Regions from separate parts of the Brevibacillus sp. DP1.3A genome, predicted to be linked through region 4. Evidence: riboswitches for the same ligand, from Rfam matches in the RefSeq annotation. Region 4 holds a riboswitch; each other region holds the start of a gene.
What was found. A riboswitch is a leader RNA that binds a small molecule or an ion and turns the genes downstream of it on or off. The one in region 4 is predicted to bind S-adenosylmethionine.
Positions count from the first base shown of each region.

Region 1: linked by a shared signal. The riboswitch ahead of HP399_RS02520 (BMP family lipoprotein) and the one ahead of metH (methionine synthase) in region 4 are both predicted to bind S-adenosylmethionine.
Region 2: linked by a shared signal. The riboswitch ahead of HP399_RS05950 (2,3-diketo-5-methylthiopentyl-1-phosphate enolase) and the one ahead of metH (methionine synthase) in region 4 are both predicted to bind S-adenosylmethionine.
Region 3: linked by a shared signal. The riboswitch ahead of HP399_RS12055 (homoserine dehydrogenase) and the one ahead of metH (methionine synthase) in region 4 are both predicted to bind S-adenosylmethionine.

Region 1 covers NZ_CP085876.1:467,795-473,693, forward strand. The annotation lists gene HP399_RS02505 (MarR family winged helix-turn-helix transcriptional regulator) at 1-181, opposite strand, end outside; gene HP399_RS02510 (DUF3298 and DUF4163 domain-containing protein) at 383-1,000, opposite strand; gene HP399_RS02515 (methyl-accepting chemotaxis protein) at 1,156-2,631, shown strand; SAM riboswitch class I at 2,913-3,035, shown strand; gene HP399_RS02520 (BMP family lipoprotein) at 3,237-4,265, shown strand; gene HP399_RS02525 (ABC transporter ATP-binding protein) at 4,404-5,899, shown strand, end outside.
Region 2 covers NZ_CP085876.1:1,308,468-1,314,366, reverse strand. The annotation lists gene HP399_RS05960 (anti-sigma factor) at 1-1,044, opposite strand, end outside; gene HP399_RS05955 (sigma-70 family RNA polymerase sigma factor) at 1,044-1,562, opposite strand; SAM riboswitch class I at 1,693-1,869, shown strand; gene HP399_RS05950 (2,3-diketo-5-methylthiopentyl-1-phosphate enolase) at 1,958-3,172, shown strand; gene HP399_RS05945 (2-hydroxy-3-keto-5-methylthiopentenyl-1-phosphate phosphatase) at 3,169-3,837, shown strand; gene HP399_RS05940 (methylthioribulose 1-phosphate dehydratase) at 3,841-4,497, shown strand; gene HP399_RS05935 (1,2-dihydroxy-3-keto-5-methylthiopentene dioxygenase) at 4,511-5,023, shown strand; gene HP399_RS05930 (Ger(x)C family spore germination protein) at 5,076-5,899, opposite strand, start outside.
Region 3 covers NZ_CP085876.1:2,614,826-2,620,724, forward strand. The annotation lists gene HP399_RS12040 (cyclase family protein) at 1-190, shown strand, start outside; gene HP399_RS12045 (DinB family protein) at 296-811, shown strand; cobalamin riboswitch at 1,074-1,280, shown strand; gene HP399_RS30985 (hypothetical protein) at 1,439-1,573, shown strand; SAM riboswitch class I at 1,670-1,776, shown strand; SAM riboswitch class I at 1,843-1,954, shown strand; gene HP399_RS12055 (homoserine dehydrogenase) at 2,044-3,309, shown strand; gene HP399_RS12060 (CapA family protein) at 3,372-4,541, opposite strand; gene HP399_RS12065 (VOC family protein) at 4,619-5,428, shown strand; gene HP399_RS12070 (arsenic resistance protein) at 5,515-5,899, opposite strand, start outside.
Region 4 covers NZ_CP085876.1:4,305,116-4,311,014, reverse strand. The annotation lists gene HP399_RS19700 (hypothetical protein) at 1-424, opposite strand, end outside; gene HP399_RS19695 (sigma-70 family RNA polymerase sigma factor) at 623-1,195, shown strand; gene HP399_RS19690 (YcdB/YcdC domain-containing protein) at 1,186-3,396, shown strand; gene HP399_RS19685 (YjcZ family sporulation protein) at 3,464-3,571, opposite strand; SAM riboswitch class I at 3,785-3,886, shown strand; gene metH (methionine synthase) at 4,008-5,899, shown strand, end outside.

The sequences.
Region 1 (5,899 bases), 2.8 Mb from region 4:
TCGTCGGCGCTTCCACATTCAGGTAGTTACTCAATTGAACCTGGGTGAGCGATTCACGATAATGCAAGCAAAGGATAATCCCCCATTGCGAACTGTATAATCCCATGGGAGACATAGTCCCATTTAATGATTTGCTGAATATTCTTGCGGTTTGGCTAATTCGATGACCATAATATTGCATGAGTATATACCTCCAGGAAAGCTGGTCCGATATATCGTACACTTTATTGCTTAAGTAAATATGTACAATAACATACTAGCAGTTTCGGACATATAAGTAAACGTTTATTCGATGGCGAAATAATGGATTTTCTGACACAAATAAAATCAGGCGAGTGTCATGGAAGAAGACACTCACCTGGGTGGAAAATACGGTGGAGGATTAATCTGCGGACAAGATACTCAATGGTCCTTTTTCATTGATGAGCGGCTCCAGTTCATAGACCGAGATGGGGAACATGGGGAAACCGACGTAGTAAGGTGTAATTTCGTACAACTGAAAGTAGATGACCAGCGATTTGTCGGCGAGGTAATAATCTTGATCGGGTTTAATCGAAGTAAAGCCATTGAGTGTGGGGATGCTTCTTTCTTTGATTTGACGCTTGATGTTTTCGGAAAGCACCTTGACGTAATCGCTTCCTGGCTTGAATAATTCACGCAGCGTATACAGCTTGCCTGTTTGGATATCTGCGGTGATCGACCCGAGGAAGGTCATGCCGTGAGCCATTTGTGGTGTGTAGGCGTAGTTGCTCAGCACGACACTGAAAATGCCGCGTTCGTTTGTCTTGATTTCGTAGCTTCCTTGCATTTCTGTATTTCCCGGTACCTGGACCCGTTGTTGCTCGTGAATTAAGCCTTGAACCGTTTGATAAATCGCCCGGTTGATATCTTTTTCCGCTTGTTGGTTGGCTAGGCCTGCCAATTGTGGATAGTAAATCGTGGTGTTCGGACGGCTAATCGTCCGTGTCAGCACAGTAGCTGGCAATTGATTGAGTTCCACTTTTCTCCGTTTGCCTCCTGTACGTGAGAGTTGTGTAATAGCCTATTCGAAATTGTTTTTGGCTGTTCTTACTTTTTTCACAAATTTGGCAAAGGTTTGGCTATATAATGGGGAAAGAATCCGATACATAAGTAAAAAGGAAAAGGGGGGCAATTATGATTCAATTGATTCGCAATACCTTGACTGACAAAGAAGGCTTTATGATTTTCATCCTATGGAATCATTTGTGGATGGCAGGACTCATTGCCTACCAAGTGGATGTGAACTTCTGGAAAGTGACGTCCTTGGGATTGCTGGTCACTCTAATTGTTTCGCCGTATTATTTCATTCGCAAAGATAGTCATGTGATTCGTTATCTGGTTGCAATCGGACTTATGTTTTATGCTATTTCCTTCGATCACTTTACCGATTACCAGGAGGTTACCTTCCTCGCCTTTATCGTCATGGGCTTTTTGGCAGCCTATTTGGACTGGAAGCTGGTAGTTACAGCGGGAATCGCCCAAATCATCGTTACGATTGTCGGATTTTATACGGGAACCTACGAGATTTTCGAAGGTGATTTTTCGGAGCTCAATTTGCTTATGCGTATTGTCACGATTCTCATGATGATGGGAGCCGTCACGTATCTGTGTCTCGCCGGACAAGCCTCCTTGCGAAAAGCTGATGACGCAAGGCAGGAAGCGGAAGAGAAGGAGCGCCGTCTGGGAGAAATGCTTTTGAACATCCAGCAAATGACGGAGCAGCTGGATCGTACAAGCGATCATGTGCATGAGCATGCGGAAGGTACGAAGCGCAATACAGATGAAATGATGGTAGCCTTTAAGGAAGTCGCCACAGGTATGGAATCGCAGGCGAATTCTACGGTGAAAATCGAAGAAGAGGTTCAATCCATCGACCAGGAAATCGAGGAAGTCACAACACAGACCAACGCAATGAAATCGGAATCGCAACAAAACAACCGTCGTCTGACAGACAGCGTTCAGATGATGAACGAGCTGTCCTCGCAGATGGAGCAAATTGTGCAGGCAGTCAATGTAGCAGCCTCTACGATTCACCAGCTCAATCGACAGGCGAATCGCGTAGAAGAAATTGTTGGCGCTATTAATCAGATCGCGACACAAACGAATCTCTTGGCGCTGAATGCGGCGATTGAATCGGCGCGTGCAGGCGAGCATGGACGTGGATTTGCTGTTGTAGCGGATGAGGTACGCAAGCTGGCGGAACAAAGCGCGACAGCTACGCAGGAAATTACCGACATTCTGAAATCTCTCCATCAGGAAAGTGAGAATGCGGTGCAGCATATGAGCAATGGAGAAACGTCTGTTGCAAAAGGCCAAGAGCTGGCCGTGAAAACAGTGGCCTCCATTGAAGCAGTGCGTGCCGGGATGATGGCCTTCTTGGAAGCAGCTGATCAAGTAAGCTCCAGCATGGACCGGGTAAAAGTGCGTTCCGGAGAAGTTGCCATCGAGATGTCGACTATTACAGCCGTAACCGAGGAATCCGTAGCCAACTTAGAAGAGCTGTTTGCGACAGCAGAAAACCAGCATCAAAAAGTGCGTGAGATTACGGAAGAGCTGGGCGAGCTGAATACGTTGTCTCATCGTCTCCAGCAAACCTTTCACGTAAATTAGTTAAAGGTTGTTTAAAAAGTCGTATTTTGATCACGAAGTAGTTCTGAAAGCTGATTCGGCATCGAAATTGACGTTCACCTTCGAAGTCCGGTGCTCATGTAGGTCTCCTACACTCCGCTCCTCCTTCTTCAGGTTCTCGCCAATTTCTCGGTGCTGAAAAGACGACTTTTTAAACTTCAAATTCGATTCACTTTTAGAAGTGTTTGGAATTGAGAAAAAAGAATTGCATTTTTGAACCGTTCTGCTAGAATGAATTCCATTGTAACTAAATATATTCACCTACCTTATCTAGAGCGGCGGAGGGACTGGCCCGATGATGCCCGGCAACCACTGATCATGTCTATGCATGAACAGAAAGGTGCCAATTCCTGCAAAACCTGTACCATGGTTTTGACAGATGAGGAAGAGAACGGCTACGTACGCAAACTCTTCCTCCGGGAAGAGTTTTTTTGTTTTATTTGTAAAAGGAAAGGGGGTAATAAACGAACGATAAATATATTTTATAAGATAATATTCGTAAATAGTATTGAAAAATTGGGTAAAAAGCCGTACATTACCTAATAGGATAAAGAAAAACGTAAAGTTCGGATAGGGAGAGATACATCATGAAGAAGTTATTGCTGGCATTAACGACATTCGCAGTATTGGCAACAGGGTGCTCGACTGGCACAAGCGCACCTGCAGATCAGCCAGGAGGACAATCAGCAGGACAAGAGGGCGCGGCCAAAAAGCGAATTGCCTTGATTTTGCCCGAGAAAATCGGTGTGAATCCGTTCTTCCAACAAATGGATGAGGGTGCGAAGAAAGCCGCACAAGAGCTGGGCGCAGAAGTGAAAACGATTGAATCTACGGACCATGGAGCGATTGAAGAGAATCTGCGCGTGGCTGTTGCAGAAAATTATGATTTGATCATCACTTCTTCCTTTACATCAGAGGATGCATTGAAAAAAGTAGCTACCGAAAATCCTGACCGTAATTTTGCGATTATTGATACTGTAGTGGATTTGCCAAACGTTCGCAGTGTTACCTTCCGCGAGCAGGAAGCGGCTTACCTGGTGGGAGCAGCAGCAGGTCTGGCAACGAAAACGAACAAAGTAGGTATGGTTGTCGCTCTTGATATTCCGCAGTTGAAAAAATGGACAGTTGGCTTCGAAGAGGGCTTGAAAGCGACGAATCCAAAAGCAGAGCTGATGGTCAACTATGTAGGTAGCTTCACTGACCCGGCAAAAGCGAAGGAATTGGCTTTGCTCCAAGCTTCCAAAGGCGCTGACTTCATTAACGGTGCAGCAGCAGTAGGAGACCTCGGCGTTTTCGAAGCAGCGAAGGAAAAAGGCTTCTTCACAGCAGGTCAGGACGTTGACCGTACCACGATTGATCCAGAGCATATTGTTCTGTCCCAATTGAAAGGGACCGACGCGGCAGCTTATGAAACGGTGAAGAACTTTGTAGAAGGAACGTTCAAACCAGGTGTTGTGGCGTACGGCTTGAAAGAAAAAGGTGTTGGGGTAACCTATGTCACGCACGAAAGCAAAACGCCACTGAACGCTTTTATTGGACAAGAAGTGGTGGATAAAGTGAAAGCGATCAGCGATGAGATTGTAGCTGGCACTCGCAAAGTACCAGACCAGTTCTAAAAAGGTAGCTCGGTGTTGAAAAGCCAACTTTTTGAACGTTTATTTATAGCTTGTGCACAGTGATGGATGTGACCGACTACGGCTGTGTAGTCGGTCTTCCATTTTCATAAAAGGACGTACAGAAATGAGGGAGTGGGAATGACCGATCGCTTGGAAATGAGGGCCATGACCAAGAAGTACGGAGATTTTACCGCCAACGACAAGGTGTCGTTCTCACTGGCAGCAGGAGAAGTCCACGCGATTGTCGGGGAAAATGGAGCGGGCAAAACGACACTGATGCGGATGCTGTACGGGATGGAGCAGCCGACGTCGGGAGAGATCGTGTTAAATGGCAAGCCAGTTGTTTTCCGCGGACCAGAGGACGCGATTCGAAATGGAATCGGGATGGTTCACCAGCACTTTATGCTCTTCGGAGAATTCAGTGTGACTGAAAATATCGTGATCGGATACGAGCCGAATCAAGCGGGTTTTTTCAAAAGAAATGACGCGGAGGACAAGGTGCGGGCTCTTAGTGAGCAGTATCGCATTCCGATTCAGCCGCAGGCCAAGGTAGCGAATTGCTCGATTGGGGAACAGCAACGGGTCGAGATTCTGAAGGTTCTGTATCAGGGTGCGGATATTATCGTGCTGGACGAGCCGACCGCTGTACTTACCCCACTGGAGGTACGCGACCTGCTGCAAACGATTCGAAACCTGGCCGAGAGCGGCAAGAGCGTCATTTTGATTACACATAAGTTGCAGGAGGTCATGGAGGTAGCTGATCGTATTACGGTACTGCGCGGAGGCAAAGTGACGGGAACGGTATCCCGTACAGAAACCAATGCGGACGATTTAGCCAGACTGATGGTCGGACGTGAATTGCAGGAGCTAGCTGAGCGAGTTCCTCTGGATAAAGGCCCTTTGTTGCAGGTGGAGAATCTCACGGTTCGAGAAAAGCAGACACTGCTTGATCAAGTCAGCTTTACCGTGCACCACGGGGAAATCGTAGGAATCGCAGGTGTTTCCGGGAATGGTCAATCCGAGCTGCTGCAAGCGATCAGCGGCTTGCGAGCGGCACAGGAGGGAAAGGTGCGGTTAGGCGGCAACGACGTGACGAACAAATCAGTTGCCACCATTCGGGATGCCGGCTTGGCGCATATTCCGGAGGATCGCTACCTGTGGGGAACGGCCAAACTCTCAAGCGTCGAGGAAAATGCGTTGATGGGCTATCAGCGAAAGCCTGCTTACAACCGTCGCGGCGTTGTTTTGCGGGAGAAATTCCGCCAAGTCGTAAAAGGCTGGGTTGAGCAGTTTGCCATCAAGACAGGCTCCCGACAATTGCAGGAGCTGGCAGGGAATCTGTCAGGTGGAAACTTGCAAAAGCTGATCGTAGCAAGGGAGCTCGGACAGGAAACCCCGTTTTTGATTGCGGCTGAGCCTACGCGAGGGGTAGATATCGGTGCCATGGAGTACATCCATCAGGCGCTGATCGAAAAGCGCAATCAGGGAGACGGGATCTTGCTCGTCTCCTCCGAGTTGTCCGAAATTCTCGCCTTGTCTGACAGGATTTTGGTCATGTATAAAGGGCGAATCGCTGGAGAGCTTTCACGCCTGGAGGCAACCGAAGAAAAAATCAGCGTGATCATGGCGGGAGG
Region 2 (5,899 bases), 3.0 Mb from region 4:
GCCATAGATTCGCACTCCGTTTTGTTGCATGTAGTTGTATCGTTCTGTAATTTGCGGGTCGCTACGAAATAACAAGGATCTGCCGATATCGCGAGTCAAACCTTCTTGCTCGGACAAATACTTCATTTCGTTCAGATAAGTCGCCATCCGCCTATCCCCTTCCCCGTTTACAAGAATAGGGCCACCATAATTCAGCTCCCTTTCTGCAAAACCCCATACTTTTCCCGGTCCTAACATCAATTGTCCCTCTTGACTCTCTTTGGTCTCGATCCCTGTGTCTACGGCAAACCAAACTGTATCTTGTCCCGAAGAGGAAACATGGCTCGAAACCAATTCATAGTACTCCTCGTACGTCAGAAAGCGATCAAAGGAAATCGCAAGCTGAGAAACCGTTCCCTCTGGTAGCTTCTCCATCGTCGTCCAGGCAGGTGAAGTGCGCGATTCCGTATCCACCATTTCCCCGTCTGTCGGATAACGGAAATACAGCTTCTGTTCCCTAACCCCATCCGGCCATTTCGGCCCAGCGTTTACTTTCCACAGCACATTTGTGCTTTCAAAGCGGCCAGCGTTCTTTTCTTCCGCTCCAACTCTTTCACGCAGCTCCATGCTGATATTGCCGTAAAACAATCCCACCTGCGAGCCACTCCCGCCTACACTAACACCTGGTTGAGTAAAATTAACCATCGACTTCGCAACGCGGAACAGATCTTCATGCATCAGTGACCCAACCCAGCCATTCAGAATCAGCAACACAACTCCGGCAAAAAAGGGAAGCACTATGGTGAATCCAGCGTTGCTCAACCGATTTTTCCATTTCCCCCGGCGAACAATGGCGCGCTGTTTTTCAGCCGACAGCGTTTCAGGCTGTTTTGTCTTCACGTTGCCCGCTCCCGTTTCTTCCCCCAGCAAAAGCCTCTCCAACCGCTGTGCGTATTCCTCGTCAGCGGCTATTTCCTCCTCGAATTGTTTTGAATCTTCTTCCGCCATTTCCCCACGCAAATAAGCAACCAGCCTTTGTTCGCGATTATTCTCATCCTTGTTCATCACAGGCTTTCCTCCCTCCACAACTGCCGCATCTTTTGTCGTCCACGAAACAAGGAACGCTTGACGTCTGCCAGCTCGATCCCGAGTACCTCTGCCATTTCCGCGTAGGAAAACTGCATGGCAGACAACAAAATGACCTGTCTCTGCTTTTCCGGAAGTTGCTCCAAATAGTCATGGGCCACTTCCCACAGCTCCTTGTTCACGACATGCTCTGCCGGATCAACCGCCGAATGATCACGTCGCTCTGGCAGGGCTTCCACATACGCAAACCGTTGTTTCGTCTTCTTGCGATAGCCGTCCACGAAAGCGTGATAGGCCACCTTGAATAGCCAAGGCCGTACTTTTTCCCCACGGTAGTCGTCCAAGGAAGAGAAGGCGCGACAAAAGGTTTCCTGTGTCAGATCCTCTGCCAGCCTTTCATCTCGTGTCAGCCGGAAAAGATAGCGGTAAATATCGTTTACATGCAGCTGGTACACATCCTCCAGACCTACTTTCCCAAGCCGTTCACACCCCTTCATCCCTTACCACGAAGGAATTGTCAAAAAGTTTCACCTTCATCTCATTTTTCTGATAACCTGCTGCACATTCTCTACAAAAACAAAGATTGACTCCTGAGAATGAACGTCATATCATGGGGGAAACGAATAACTCTTATCGCGAGCTGGCTGAGGGACTGGCCCTATGATGCCCGGCAACCGGCGCTATACCATGAATCGTACGTTGAAAATGCGTACCTTGGATAGCGAAACGGTGCTAATTCCAACGGATAAGAGTCGAGATAGAGCCTTTTTGGCTTGTCTCGGCTACTGACCCGAGAGATGAGAGGAGACGAGACGCTTTCATAGTCGACAACCGCTCCTCCCCACTCAATGGGGAGGCTTTTTTTAATCATTCAAGGAGGATGAGACGTACCATGAGTGAACAACGTATCCTCGTCACCTATCTCACACAAGCAAAAGACTTGAATAAGAAAGCGCAAGCCATTGCTGTCGGTATGACAGTCGGTTCCTGGACGGACCTGCCGCTTGCCAAGCAAGCTGAGCTAGCGCCGTATCTCGGTGAAGCCGTGAGCGCGACACCACTTGAAACACTGGAAAACGGAGAAACACGCGGTTTGATTACCGTCAGCTATCCGACCCGCAATTTTACAGCAGACATTCCATCCTTGTTGACCGGAATATTCGGCAAACTGTCGATGGATGGCAAAATCAAGCTCATCGACATCGTTTTCCCTGACTCATTCCTTCAGGCTTTTCCTGGACCGAAGTTCGGCATCGATGGTCTTCGCGAACGTTTAGGGGCACATAACCGTCCGCTCTTGATGAGCATTTTCAAATCGTGCCTAGGCCTTCCTTTTGACGACCTAAAAACGCAATTCCGGGCACAAGCCTTGGGCGGAGTCGATCTGGTGAAAGATGACGAAATCTTCTTTGCAGATGAGCGCGCTCCTTTTATCGAACGGATCAAAGCGTTCAAGCAGATCGCTCAGGAGACAGAAGCCGAAACAGGCAAGCCCGTCCTCTATGCAGCCAACCTGACTGGACCTGTGCATGAGCTGAACGAAAAAGCGAAACGTGCGGTAGATGCAGGTGCTGACTGCCTCTTGTTCAATGTACTGGCCTTTGGATTCGATGCCCTGCACCGTTTGGCAGCCGATCCTGATGTACACGTACCGATCATGGCGCATCCAGCATTGGCAGGCGCTTACTATCCATCACCTGACTACGGTATCGCCACCCCGCTTCTGCTCGGAACGTTGATGCGTGTAGCTGGGGCAGATTTGGTGCTCTTCCCATCTCCATATGGCAATGTCGCCTTGGACAAAACAGAAGCGTTGCAGCTCGCCAAGCATTTGACTGACCCACTGAATGGTGTACGCCGTTCCTTCCCGGTTCCGTCTGCCGGCATTCACCCAGGGTTGGTTCCACAGCTGTATCAAGACTTTGGTTTAGATCAAATCGTCAATGCAGGAGGCGGAATCCACGGTCATCCCGGTGGAGCAACCGCAGGAGCGAAAGCATTCGTTGCCGCAATTCATGCAGTCACCGCAGGCCGAACATTGGAAGAAGCTGCCGCGGAATCACAAGAGCTGGCGATCGCCTTGGAAAAGTGGGGTGGCGCACGATGAGCAAGAAGCTCGTCCTGTTCTGCGATTTCGACGGAACGATTACCGAAAAAGACAACATTGTAGCAATTGTCCGCAAGTTTGCTCCCCCTGAGTGGGAAGCCTTGACGGAGCAAATCCTTTCGCAAAAAATAAGCGTTCAAGAAGGGGTTGGCAAGCTGTTTCAACTCTTGCCCTCCTCCTTCCGCCAGGACATTATTGATTTTATTGTCCAAGAAGCGACGATTCGCCCGGGATTTGCTGAATTCGTGAGCTATTGCCGCGAAGAAGGCATCGAGCTGTTGATCACGAGTGGCGGCATCGACTTTTTCCTGGAGCCTATCCTGGCACCTTTCGATCTCACCGATGTGCCGATTTACTGCAATGGCAGTGATTTCAGCGGAGAGCGGATCACCATTACGTGGCCAAACGCTTGCGATGAACAGTGCACGAACGGCTGCGGCATGTGCAAGACGACGATTATCCGTCGTTACGATCCAGAGAACCATTTCCGTATCGTCATCGGCGACTCCATCACTGATTTGGCTGGAGCCAAAATCGCTGACTATGTGATTGCCCGTCACTTCCTCGCTGACAAGGCGGAAGAGCTGCAATTGCCGCATAGCAAGTTTGCTACGTTCCACGATGTGATTCGCATTTTACAGCACGTCCAACAGGAGGTCGTCTAATTCATGACTGCAACACTCGAACAACGTCTGGATGCCTTTCGCCGTCTGGATGACGCCAAGCTGACATTTGCCCGCCGGGACTGGTTTCCCGGCACTAGTGGCAATCTCTCGATTAAGATACAAAACGATCCCTTGCAATTTGCCGTAACGGCAAGCGGCAAAGACAAAACCAAGCTGTCCCCCGAAGATTATCTGGTCGTGGATCAAGACTCGCGTCCGGTGGATGAAACTACGCTCAAGCCTTCCGCGGAAACACTCATCCACGCCGTCGTCTACAAAACGTTCCCGAAGGCGGGTGCTTGCTTCCACGTCCATACCGTATGGAACAACCTCATTTCCGAGCTGTACTTTGGACAACGCGCTTTCTCCATTCAAGGACAAGAGCTGATCAAGGGACTCGGAATCTGGGAAGAAAACGCGCGCATTACTGTTCCGATTGTTGAGAACTTTGCCGATATTCCGACCTTGGCTACCGAAATTGAAAAAGTGATCACACCAGAAGTTCCCGGTGTACTCATCCGTAACCACGGTATCTACACGTGGGGCGGCAATGACTTCGAGGCCAAGCGCCACCTGGAAGCTTTTGAATTCCTATTCGAGTATCACGCCCGCTGGCTGCAATTGCGCCAAGCAGTCGTGTCCACTACAACCACCAATTAAGGAGGAATAAACGATGGCACAAATTCGTTTTCACGACAACAATGAGTACATCTCAGCACCCGAGGAAGTTGTCTCCTTCCTAGACACCCAAGAGATCATTTACGAAAAATGGGGCGTGGATCGCCTTGATCCGAAGCACCGTGATAACTACAGCCCGACAGACGAGGAAAAACAAGAGATTCTCGACACCTTCAAGCCGGAAATCGATGCGATCAGCCAACGTCGCGGTTACTTGACAGCGGACATTATCGTCCTCTCTGACAAAACCCCTAACCTTGACGAGCTGCTGGTGAAATTCAAGGGCGAGCATCACCACACAGACGATGAGTGCCGCTTCTGCGTCGATGGTCACGGCATTTTCGCCATCAAAGGCAAAGATGACCGCTACTTCGACGTCGAGCTGGAGCCAGGCGATCTGATCTCCGTACCACCGAACTACCGCCACTACTTCACCCTGATGGACGACCGCAAAATCAAAGCGATTCGCCTGTTCGTCACTCCTGCTGGCTGGGAAGCAATCTATTAATAACGAACCCCTTGGCATTTACTGATTGCCAGGGGGTTTTGTCTTTTACCCTTCACTTTATGACGCCATTTCCCTTAATCGATACGTTTGGCTTGACTTCAACTGTTGCATTGGAAAAAGCTTTCGTCCAATCATCCTCTACCTTTTTGTATTCCTTATATTCATAGGCACGCGCATAGAGACCAAACCCAAATGGGTCTACACCGATTTCCTGGCATTTCTTGATTAACTTCATGTAATCCTTCTGTAACTCGTCACTGATCATTCGCTCCATCTTTTTGTAGTCCTTTTTCATGTCGTACGGAAACATTCGCTCCGATACGGACACTCGCAAGTTGAAATGAACGTCAAAATGAAATCGACCGTTCTGATAGGTTGTTTTTACTTTTTTTTTGACTCCTTTGATAAAAAAACTGATCCTGTCTTTCACAATTTGATTGTGTGCGTTCGGCTCTTTAATCGGGATGGTGACGGACAGTTCCCCTTGTTTTTCATGGAGCAGCGTTTGCAAAAGAATGGTATCCCGCGGTTCTATCGAGCCTGCGTACGTTCCATTTTCTTTTAACAAAGCCGTCCCCATTACCTTGACCGCCTTCTTTTCTTTCTTCAACTCAGTCAGGGTAGACGTCATCCCTTTTTCATACATTTGCCGATGGAGCTCCTGCGCCCTCGTCTTTACCGTCAGATTTCTGCTATTGGCTGTGTCTATCAGCTTTGTTACATGAATAGACAGACGAGGCTTGTCCTTTGGTTTAAAATCAAACAACTCATTCACTGGACCATCATGTACAGCCATGCGGGCGTTGACACTGAACTTTGCATCCCGAAAAACGACATCCAGCAACCGAAACCAGTCCGGGTGAGCCAGCAGTTTTT
Region 3 (5,899 bases), 1.7 Mb from region 4:
CGAACGCGCCCAGGAAGGACACCCCACACATAAAAAGCTGTTTGCAGCGGGAGTCATTGTCGTGGAAGGCTTGCGGCTAGCAGAGGTCCCGCCAGGCGAGTATTTTCTGGTAGCTGCACCACTCAAGCTGATCGGCACGGATGCAGCCCCGGCAAGGGTCCTATTGTTTGAAGGCTTACATAGCGAATAATGGTGAGCGTCACCCGCCTGTGAAGATCAGGCGGGTTCGTTCGTATTGGGATGCATGGGGGTATAATTTGTCTAACCAAAATGAATGACGAGGAGTGGGAAATACATGCTCAGACGACCAGATCGCGATGAATACGTTGCTTATTTTGACTATTATATTGGGCTTGTACCTGAGGGGGAGCTGCAAACGATCCTCACACAACAAGGCGAGAGGCAAGTCGCATTATTTTCGTCACTTGCGCCCGAGCAAATGGATTATCGATATGCACCAGGAAAATGGACGGTAAAAGAGGTTTTGGGTCATCTCGTCGATACAGAACGCATCATGAGCTATCGCTTGCTGAGAATCGCGAGAGGAGATCAGACACCCCTCGTTGGTTTTGATGAGAATGCTTTTGTCGAACACGGGTGTTATCAGCTAAGAGACCTCTCAGATTTACTGGAAGAGTATAAGGCTGTTCGGGCTTCCACCATCGCACAGGTCCGCGGAATCTCTCCGGAAGCGTGGTTGCGTACAGGAATTGCCAACGGAAACAAGCTATCTGCAAGGACGTTGGCTTATGTGATTGCAGGACATGAAGCTCACCACACTACCATTTTAAAGGCTCGGTATTTGGGGTAGGTCAGAGCCTCTCCTCGTTTGTCGGCAACAGCTGGACGAATATTTTTCCGGCAAGAGACAGTCCTTTTCTGTTCCCCTGTGGATGAAAGGGAGAGGCTTTCAGAAACAGTCTTGCACACATTGACCACCTATAGGAGCAAACGGAAGTTTAACAGGCTATTCGGGTGGCTTGTGGCGAAAGGAATGGTTACTGACCCACGAGCAATGTTCGCAAAATAAGGGGAAATAAGGTAAAATCTGAGGGTGGTAGTAATAAATGACAATTTCATAGGTGGAAACAGGTTCCTTAGGGCGTAACCAATTCGCCACAAGGATAATAGGGAAGCTCGGTGCAAATCCGACACGGTCCCGCCACTGTAAGAGGGGAGTCAGCGTCCAACAAGCCACTGGTCTATCAAAATAGACGGGGAAGGCGACGCTAGACGATGAACCCATAGTCAGGAGACCTGCCTGTTTCGACAACACTGATAGACCTACGGGAGATAGGGAGGTGTTAGAGATGGCTTGCGAAAAACAGCGAGTGGACAAGTACGTCCCTCCTTTTCTGGCATTTTCTAACGATCGTCACGGTCGAGTGGAAAATGCTCTTTTTATTTTGGGCAGGATAAAAGAAGAGGAGGGTGTGCGATGATGCAACTTTTTATTTGCCAATGGTGCGGATATGTCGAGGAAAAAGAGCTGCCTGAGGAATGCCAGGAGGGCGTGTTTCATTGCACTTGCTGTAGTATGGAAGAGGTAGAAAGCCTGTTCACCCACAACTGAGAAAACCTGGCCAATTCAGATTGCAATCAGAAAAGAAAGAATTTTGTTGACGCTTGCCTTGGAATTTCTTAGAATAAAGCTCAACAGCATAAATGGTTCTTATCCAGAGAGGTGGAGGGTCTGGCCCGATGAAGCCCGGCAACCGTTGCATAATGCGACAAGGTGCCAATTCCTGCGAGACGTTTCGTCTCGAAAGATAAGAAGCGGGTTACTCCATTAGTAGATGAACCTTCTTCTTAGCGAAGAAGGTTTTTTTCAATTTCATATTTTCTTTATCCAGAGAGGTGGAGGGACTGGCCCGATGAAGCCCGGCAACCGTCACGCATATTTTGTGACAAGGTGCCAATTCCTGCAGGACATATACGTCCTGGGAGATAAGGAGGGGGAGCATTATTAGCTGCTAACAAGCCTTCTTCTTATCGAAGATGGCTTTTCTTTTTATCTAAAATTCGGGGTATGGGGTGGTCAGGATGAGTGCAGAAGTGGTACGCGTGGGATTATTGGGATTGGGAACAGTGGGTGGAGGCGTAATCAAAACGATCCGTTCGCAGCAGGAGAAGCTGGCTTCTCGTCTGGGTAAACGAATTGAGATCGTCAAGGCATTGGTGCGTGACTCGGAAAAAGAGCGGGCGGTTCATATCGACCCGGCTTTACTGACAACAGACTTTGAGGATGTATTGAGCAGTAATGTGGATATAGTGGTGGAGGTCATGGGTGGTGTAGAACCTACCTATGACTACGTCCGTGCTTTGATCGAAAAGGGCTGCCATGTGGTAACTGCCAACAAAGAGCTCCTGGCGAAAAAAGGAACGGAGCTAGTCGATTTGGCAAATCAACATCAAGTGCATCTTGCCTATGAAGCGAGTGTGGCAGGGGGCATCCCGATCTTGAGCGTGCTCCGGCAGTTCCTACGCACGAACGATATTCAAGGCGTTCGCGGTATTCTTAACGGAACAACGAACTTCATTTTGACGAAAATGGAGGCAGAGCAGCTCTCCTACCAGGAGGTTCTCAAGCAAGCGCAGGAGCTGGGCTATGCGGAAGCAGACCCTCGTTCGGATGTGGAAGGCTTTGATGCTATGTACAAGTTGTATATCTTGGCACAGCTTGTGTACGGAGAATCGCTGCCCTTAGCAGATGTTGTTCGCAAAGGAATTGCAGATTTGTCAGCAGGTCACATTCGGATTGCGAGCGAGCTCGGGTACCGGATCAAGCTGATCGCGCAGGCCTATCAAGCTGAGAAAGGAATTCGCCTATCTGTTGAACCAACCATGCTTCCGCTGAGCCATCCGTTGGCGCAAATCCACGACGCGTTTAATGCTGTCCAGCTATCCGGCAACATCGTAGGAGACTTGTTGTTTACAGGAAGAGGGGCAGGAGAGCTCCCCACAGCAAGTGCAGTCGTGGAGGATTTGGCCTATTTATTGACACAACCATTCACACCGCATCCTACTTGGAAAGAAAAAACGGCTGACAAAGCTGGAGTCACGGTGGACTCGGTAGAACACGTCCTATGTTATCTTGAGGGCTCGTGTCATACTGCTACGCCAGATCGTGTCTTGCATTTCCTTCAGCAGGCAGGAGTCAACGTGCATAAACTAAAAGTCCAATTCGACTTGGGAGGCGTCTTGCGCGCAGGTTTGATCGTGACAGGAATCAGCGAAGAGCACGAGTCCCTATTGAAAAATGATTTTGGCTTAGAAGTGCGCTGCTTCCCTATTATCGAATCTGCGTAAGTAAGAGGAATCATAAGAAGAAAAGCCGTATTTCTAGTTACCTGGAAACACGGCTTCTTTTGTCAGGAGGCAGTCTCCACCGCTTTTGCACGAGGTTGAATACGCCCTTCACTTTGTATGTCGACACTCTCTGAAATGGATTCAATGCGTTTTAGCAGGGCAGCGCCGTTGCTTTCATTCATGGGTACAGCTTGTCCCAATTCTGCGTGAAACGGAAGCATCGTCAGCTCACAATCGCCGCTTTTCGTACAGTTTGCTTGCAGAACCATCGTTTCCCAGGTCTTGGGTTCGTTTGATCGTGTGAAAATGAAATTGCCGAGACTGTACGCAATCCATTTGTCGTTGTATCGTTCAAAACCTTGAAGTACGTGGGGATGACCGCCGACAATCAAATCTGCACCAGCATCGATGTAGGCACGAGACAACTCTTTTTGATGATCGACAGGATAATCAGCGCGTTCTTTGCCCCAGTGTGCAATCACCACGACGAGATCCGCTTGGTTTTTCGCTTCTTGGATCGCTTTTACTGCTAGTGAAGGATCGTAGGAAGCGGCCATACCTGGCTGGGAATGCCCTGCATACCAGCTCGTTTCGGGAATGACCCTGCTGAAGCCGAGAATCGCGATTTTGATGCCGTTCTTTTCTATGAATACAGGTGAATAGGCATGGCTGGCATCCTTACCTGCGCCGACGTATTCAATCCGGTTTTCGTCTAAAGCGTCAAAGGTATCCAGCAATCCCGGCACTCCTTGATCCATCGAGTGATTATTGGCGAGATTCACCACATCAATCCCAGCGTTTTTCATGGCAGGAACAGCAAGTGGCGACGACTTGTAGACATAGGCCTTGTTCTGTGCAGCAACACCAGTTTCGGTGATCGGCGTCTCCAAATTGGCAATTGTGATATCATCTTGCAAAAAGAGCGAGCTTACATGCTTGTATGGGTAGTCATAGCTGTTTGCGAGTAAGGTTTTCTCTACATTACCTGACATCATGATGTCACCGACAAAGGTGAGCTGCACAGAAGTCTTTTGGTTCACGGTATTGTCAGGAGCAGGCTGCGTGTTCGGGTTGGCATGTTCTCCATCCATAGCAGTTTGGAATAGGTAGTAGGTTCCGACGACGAAGATGGCCAACACGCTAAATAGGAGCGTGTTCTTTCCAACGCGTGCCCATTTTCTGCGTGAGTGCTTGCGCCGAACTTTTACCCGGCTTGATCTGGTCTCGTTCATTTTTCCCCCTTGTCATTCTATCCTTACATAAATGAATTTTGATATCCTATAAGTAATACGAAAAGAGGCGAAAAAAGGTGCGATTAACTTTTGATCATTTGGTTCATTTTGTACAGCGAACTCCTCAGGAAGCATCGGAACAATTTTGCCAAGCGGGTTTTCATGCGGTAGCTGGAGGGCGTCATGCGTCTTGGGGGACATGGAATAGCCTTAGTTATTTCGGGCTTTTTTATGTTGAATTTTTGGCGGTTGAACACGAGGAGCTTGCTCGACAATCAGATAATCCGCTCGTACGTCAATGTATCGAGGATGAAGCAAAGGGAGAAGGATTTGGTCAGATTGCGCTTCGGACCAAAGAGATGGATGCGTGGGCAGAGCGCCTGCGAAGCCAAGGTTTGCAGGTTACTGGACCTGTTGCGGGATGTCGTACGCGTGATGATGGCACGACGCTTCGGTGGCGGATGTTATTCCTCGAAGATACAGATAGTGCTCTTCTACCGCCATTTCTCATTGAATGGTCGCAAACAGATGAGGAAAGAATAGAAGATTTGACGAATCGTGGCATCATTGGCGCACATCCGAACGGTGCAGCCCATCTCCAGTCAGTAGGCTATGCAGTAAAAGATCTGGAAGAAGCAACAGCACGTTGGCAAAGTTGGTTTGGATGGAAGAAGAGCGAAAAATTCCACGATAAAGAACTGGGGGCCATCTGCCAAGCATTTGAACTTCCGGGTGGAAATGTAGTGCTTTGCCAACCGACTGAGGAGGGATTGGCGCAGACTGCATGGAAAAATCGCGGGCAAAGACCGTTTTTTGTGAGGCTGGCAGGAGCAAGCCAAAATAGCGAGTATAAGATTGGTGGAGGATCTTACTTTCTAGCTACTTAGGTGTCCCCATCTGACACACATACAAGGGGTGGTACCAACGAAGTTGACACCACCCGTAATGTAGATAGTTTAATCATCTACGAATACTATTCATTTTTGTTTTCAGCATTTCTGTTCGTCTCTCGTAAAAGTACATTTGGAACAAGACGAATATATAATAGCTCCCCAATAAGTTCTACAATTGTTTGGGTTACGATTACAGCAGACACTACCCCGTTTAGAGGTTCAGGTAGCGCCAGTGCAAAAGGAAGAACGACAAGAGAATTACGGGTTCCTGCACTAAAGATGAGAGCCCGCCCTGCACCGGTATCTAAACGGAATAGACGAGAAACGATACGTGCAATAATCGGTGTAATGGCCATATATGCTACATAGACGGGAATCACTTGGCTAATAAAATGAAAAGAGGTATATAGTTTAGAGATTTGGGATGCAACAACAATAAAGAGGGTTAGTGCCATAAAAGGCACA
Region 4 (5,899 bases):
CCGCGCTGAGGTTATCCGCGTTCATCATTTGCTCTTTGTACTGTTCCAGCTTTTCGAGCATAGCCAGCTCGGCAGCAGCGGCCTCGTCCAGATCGTAATTTTCAGATGGATCGAACGGGATCAATCGATTGTCGTTACCACTGCGCAAATAAGCGGAGCGCCAGTTTTCAGGGAACTGGTACGCTTGCTCGCCAAACATAATCCCTAAAATATCGTCGGATTCAATCGGCAGGAAGTGATCGTAATCGTCTCTTCTGCCTCCCTCGGACAAGTTAATGTGGGACAAAAAATAATGGAGATAATGTTCCCCGGTTTCTGTATTCTTAACGATGGAATAGGTTTCAAATTCGGATTTGGATAGTTCTTTTATGGTCTCCAAACAGGACAGAAATTTGTCTTTTTCTCGTGCTTGCAAGTCATCCATGTCATCTCGTTCCTTTCGCTCTACAATAAGCCTCATGATAGCAAAAGCAATGTGCGCTGACAATGAAAGCAACGCAACGGAGTGCAGCAGTGGAAGAAGGGAAAAGGATTATGGAAAAAATAATTGGATATTCTTGTCACAAAAATAAGCCAGTTGGATCAAATACATATCAACACGAAACAAGGAGGTGAACAGCGCGTGAATGCAAGTGCCAAAAGTAGCGAAGCGGACTGGACGCTGCAATTGACCAATGAGGAGAAGCTGACGAGACTCATGAGCGAGTACGGAGACAACATCGTGCAGCTCGCCTACTTGATCGTCAAGGATCGGGGAATCGCGGAAGATATCACCCAGGAAGTGTTCCTGAAGGCGTATCGGGGTTTGGATCAGTTCCGTCATCAGAGTAGCGTGAAAACGTGGCTTTACCGAATCGCGATCAACGAGTCCCGTAAATATTTGCGTTCGTGGTCCTTTCGCCAGATTTTTTCTACATACCTCTCCAAAGAGGAGGCACCGCCAGAAAAGGTCGACACTGCAAATGTTGAATCGGCTGTCATCGGACGAATGAGCAAGGTACAGATAGCGGAGCAGGTGATGAAGCTCTCGCCGCTGTACCGAAAAGTCATGGTACTTCATTACTATGAAGATTTGTCGATAAGAGAGATTGCGCAAGTGCTGGATATTTCAGAAGATGCCGTACGAACCCAATTGTCACGGGCCCGAAAACATTTTAAGGCATTGTGTGAAAAGGAGGGATTGGAATGGATGTAGATAAGCAAATTCGCGAAGTGGTACGGAGTGCAAGTGAGGAATCTGTGGAGGAAGTGAGGTTTACAAAAGAGATGGAATTACGGATCAGAGGTGCGATTGCACAGAATAAACACAAGAATCGAAACCGAATTTTTGTAGCTGGCTCGCTGGCAGCGTGCTTGGCGGTAACTGCTGTGGGCATGCACCAACAAGGCTGGTTTCCACAGTTGCCAAATGGCAAAAATGTAACGAATGCGATTGCTACAACTGCTACGAAAACAAACAATAAAGAGGCAAATCCGAACAGTGTAAAGGTGTCGCCGGAGGAGGCAATTTTACCATTGAAAAAGGCGATCCCAGCCTTGAGTAAGATGACAATAAGAGTGGATCGTACAAGCTATGGATTCAGTAATCTAACGTTATTGGAAGGCGATAATGCTCGTGCCAAGGTTGCATATGATATACAGACAGGACAAATTGAGAGCTTTACAATTGATGGTGATCGAGGAGAACAGAAGGAAGAGAAATTGCCATCAGCCAAGACTGCGGAGAAAGCAGCAAGCGCATTTCTTCAAGCTTTTTTGGGGGAGGAAAGTAAGACCTATCAGCTCGTCGAGACTCAGATCTATACGGACGAGTATAAGGTAAAAGGCCCATGGATGAGCGTGAATTATCAACGTATGGAAAACGGCCAGCGAGTTCCGTTCGACGTATTGTCAGTTGGAATTGACCAGCATGAGCAAGTCACATTTTTCGGGCGATTGAACAAGAGTGAACAAGCCTTTTTCACCAAGCTGACAGATGCCGTGCCCGATTTGAACCCCTCCCTTCTTCTGTTGGATAAAGAGAAGAACCACGATGGCATGTTAGTAATCTTGGGGAAAATGAACAAGGAGGGGCATCAAGTTTCTCTTGCGATCTATGGAAATGGTCAAGCACTGGAATCGTATATGCTTCTGTATAGGGATAAAAAGGAAGCAGCGAGCCGGAAAGAAGCAGAAGGAGCAAAAGCCTTGGAGCAAGAGCGACAGTTTCTGAACAAACTGCTCGGGGCTGATAGCGAGAACTATCGGTTGTTGGACGCCAACAATCCAGGATTGTACTTGCGATACTATAACGGGCTGCCAGTGTTGTCTGATGAAATAAGCATAGTAACAACTGACTCTGGCCATGTCCAATATTTCAGGAAGGAGCCCGTATCATTCGAGCCGTCACGATATCCAGATGTATCGACTGCTGTGTCAGAAGAGGTAGCCATCAAAGAGCTGAGTGAGCATATGAAGCTTCGATACGTGCAGAATCCGAGAATACGGCCAGAATCAAAACAAGGAGAGAAGTGGCAGCCTATTCTGGAGTACACGCCAGCTGTTTCCTTCATGCAACGAGGACGTGAAGATGGTACGGAGTGGCATATCGACGCGACCAGTGGCAAGATTGTGTATGGAACGGGAGATAACGGGCTTGCCTATGATCAGTTGAATACGAAGAAAGCACATCCAATCGAATCTCCGAAAGAATACGTCAAGGTTCGCTCCAAGGATGAGGCAAAAGCACTGCTGCAAGCAGAGTTCGGCGTACAGGTAGAAGGCTTGACCTACAGAGAGAGTGAACGTGAGCGCGATGGACGCAAGAAATACGTCTGGTATGATAAAAATGACAAGTATATCGGCGTAGAAGTTATCGCAGAAACAGGCAGTGTCGTCGGGCTGGGAACACCGCGTTCCAATGCTGCAGTGACAGTCAAACGCCAGCAAGCGGAAGAGGCTGCATTCGCCTTTCTGCATAAATACGTCGATCCAGGTGTAAAAGAAGTACAATTGGCACAAGTTATACAGCCAGGCGAAGCGAGTCCTGTGTCATCGGGCGAATGGGAATTCAGATTTTTCCTGAGCAAGGATGGCATTCCTGTACAGGATCGCGAGCAAAAAGCGGCTTATTCGGTAACGGTCGATCCGTCTACGGGCAAAGTGACAAAGTTTGATAACTACAGAGAGACGCACGAGTTGGTGGAGCTTCCAGCATCCGACAAGATCATCTCGAAAGATAAGGCTGTTGAGGAGTATTTACGCGTCATGCCTTTGAAGCTGGTCTATTTGATGAAAGATGTGGATGGGCAAAAATTACCTCAACCGAAGCTGGCGTATGTGCCGTGGAGTGAGGAAAAGCTTGCGAACAAATTTATGGCCCTTGATGCCGTGACAGGCAAGATCATCGCCGACTAAAACGAAAAAAAGGCTATCCCGCAGCCATTCCTGATGGCTTTTGGGATAGCCTTTCTTAAACACTTATCTAACAGTCGTCACACGAGCACCCGATAATAACCAACAGGATAAACAGCACGAGCACGATTGCGAAGCAGTCACCGAAGAATCCGTTCCCGCAGAAAGATGTACTCATCTTTGTTTCCCCTCCTTTCCGTTATACTCCAGTCTATACACGAATGCCGATATTGGACTGGGCGGATGCCCAGCTTAGGCAAAAATGGGCGTGTAAGAGAAGAGGCTCAGTAAAAAATAGACAATTCACAATTGACGGGGAGACAAAGGGGGTGTTAAGATACTTGCAAACATTCAAGACATTTCACAATACAACTAAATGACAAGTGTACGACTCTTATCCAGAGAGGCAGAGGGACTGGCCTGATGAAGCCTCGGCAACCGGTAAAAATCCGGTGCCAATTCCAGCAAAGCTACGTGCTTTGAAAGATAAGAGGATGTCTCAGGCGTTTTCGTATCTGCTGACAAATCCTCTTCTTTCAAAGAAGAGGATTTTTTGATTTTATTTACCTAATTACAGAGAATAAGCCGATGCAAGGGAGAAAAGGGGCACGTCAATGAAACCAACTTTTCGCGAACAGCTTTCCCGGAAAATTCTGATTCTGGATGGTGCAATGGGCACCATGCTTCAACAGGCGAACCTGACTGCTGATGATTTCGGCGGTGAAGCCTATGATGGCTGTAATGAACTCTTGAACTTGACCAGACCAGATGTGATCCGTTCCATTCATGAGAAATATTTAGAGGCGGGAGCAGACATCGTCGAAACAAATACGTTTGGTGCTGCTTCCATCGTTTTAGCCGAGTACGATGTGCCAGAGAAAGACCTTGAGATCAATATAGCGGCAGCACGCTTGGCCAGAGAAGCGGTGGATGCCTATTCCACGGAGGAGTGGCCGCGTTTTGTAGCTGGTGCAATGGGACCTACGACCAAAACCCTTTCGTTGACAGGCGGTGTCACTTTTGAAGAACTGGTCGAGGCGTATTATCGTCAGGCAAAAGGTCTGATTCTCGGTGGCTCCGATGTTCTTCTTTTGGAAACCTCGCAAGATACGTTGAACGTTAAGGCCGGTGGAATTGGGATTCGCAAAGCTTTTGAAGAGCTTGGACAGGAGATCCCAGTGATGCTGTCAGGTACGATTGAGCCGATGGGCACGACGCTTGCTGGCCAAAACATCGAGGCGTTTTACATCTCCTTGGAACATATAAAGCCAGTCTCTATTGGTCTGAACTGTGCGACAGGACCAGAGTTCATGCGTGATCATCTGCGGACATTGTCGGGAATTGCCCAATGTGCGGTCAGTTGTTATCCGAACGCAGGCTTGCCAGATGAGAACGGTCATTACCATGAAACGCCACAAGGACTTGCCTCGAAAATGCTGGCATTCGCTGAACAAGGCTGGATAAACGTCGCTGGCGGTTGCTGCGGAACAACGCCTGACCATATTCAAGCGATGGCAGAAGCATTGAAAGACTGCAAGCCTCGCAGTGCAGCTGTAGAACCGCTGAGCGCGGTCTCCGGGATCGAGGTCGTTTACGTCGAAGATGACAATCGTCCCCTGCTAGTAGGGGAGAGGACCAATGTCATCGGTTCCAAAAAATTCCGTGAAATGATTGCAGCTGGTCACTATGAAGAAGCATCTGATATTGCCCGGGCCCAAGTAAAGCGCGGCGCACATGTCATCGATATATGCTTGGCTGATCCCGACCGTGATGAATACGAAGATATGGAAAAATTCCTACAGTTCATCGTGAAAAAAGTAAAAGCGCCCCTCATGATCGACTCGACAGATGCCAAGGTCATGGGGCTGGGACTTCGTTACTCGCAAGGGAAGGCCATTCTCAACTCGATCAACCTGGAAGACGGGTTGGAGCGATTTGAGGAAGTCGTTCCGCTTATTCACAAGTTCGGTGCCTCCGTTGTCGTTGGAACGATTGAGGAAGCGGGTATGGCTATCACTCGCGAAAAGAAGCTGGAGGTCGCGCAACGCTCGTACGACATTCTTGTCAACCAGTATGGAATAAAGCCACAGGATATTATTTTCGATCCACTCGTCTTTCCAGTAGGGACGGGGGATGAACAATACATCGGCTCTGCATTGGAAACCGTAGAAGGAATTCGTTTAATCAAACAAGCAATGCCTGCTTGCAAGACGATCCTGGGTGTCAGTAACGTTTCCTTCGGCTTGCCTGCTGCAGGTCGGGAAGTGCTGAATGCGGTCTTCTTGTACCACACCACTCTCGCAGGGCTTGATTACGCCATCGTCAACACGGAAAAGCTGGAGCGCTACGCTTCGATTCCAGAAGACGAGAAAAAGCTGGCAGAAGCCCTTCTATTCGAGACAAATGATGAGACCTTGGCGGCCTTCACCGAATTTTATCGCCAAAAGAAAAAGGAAGTCAGTGTGGAAGTCTCCTCGTTAACGCTCGAAGAACGCTTGGCCCGTTA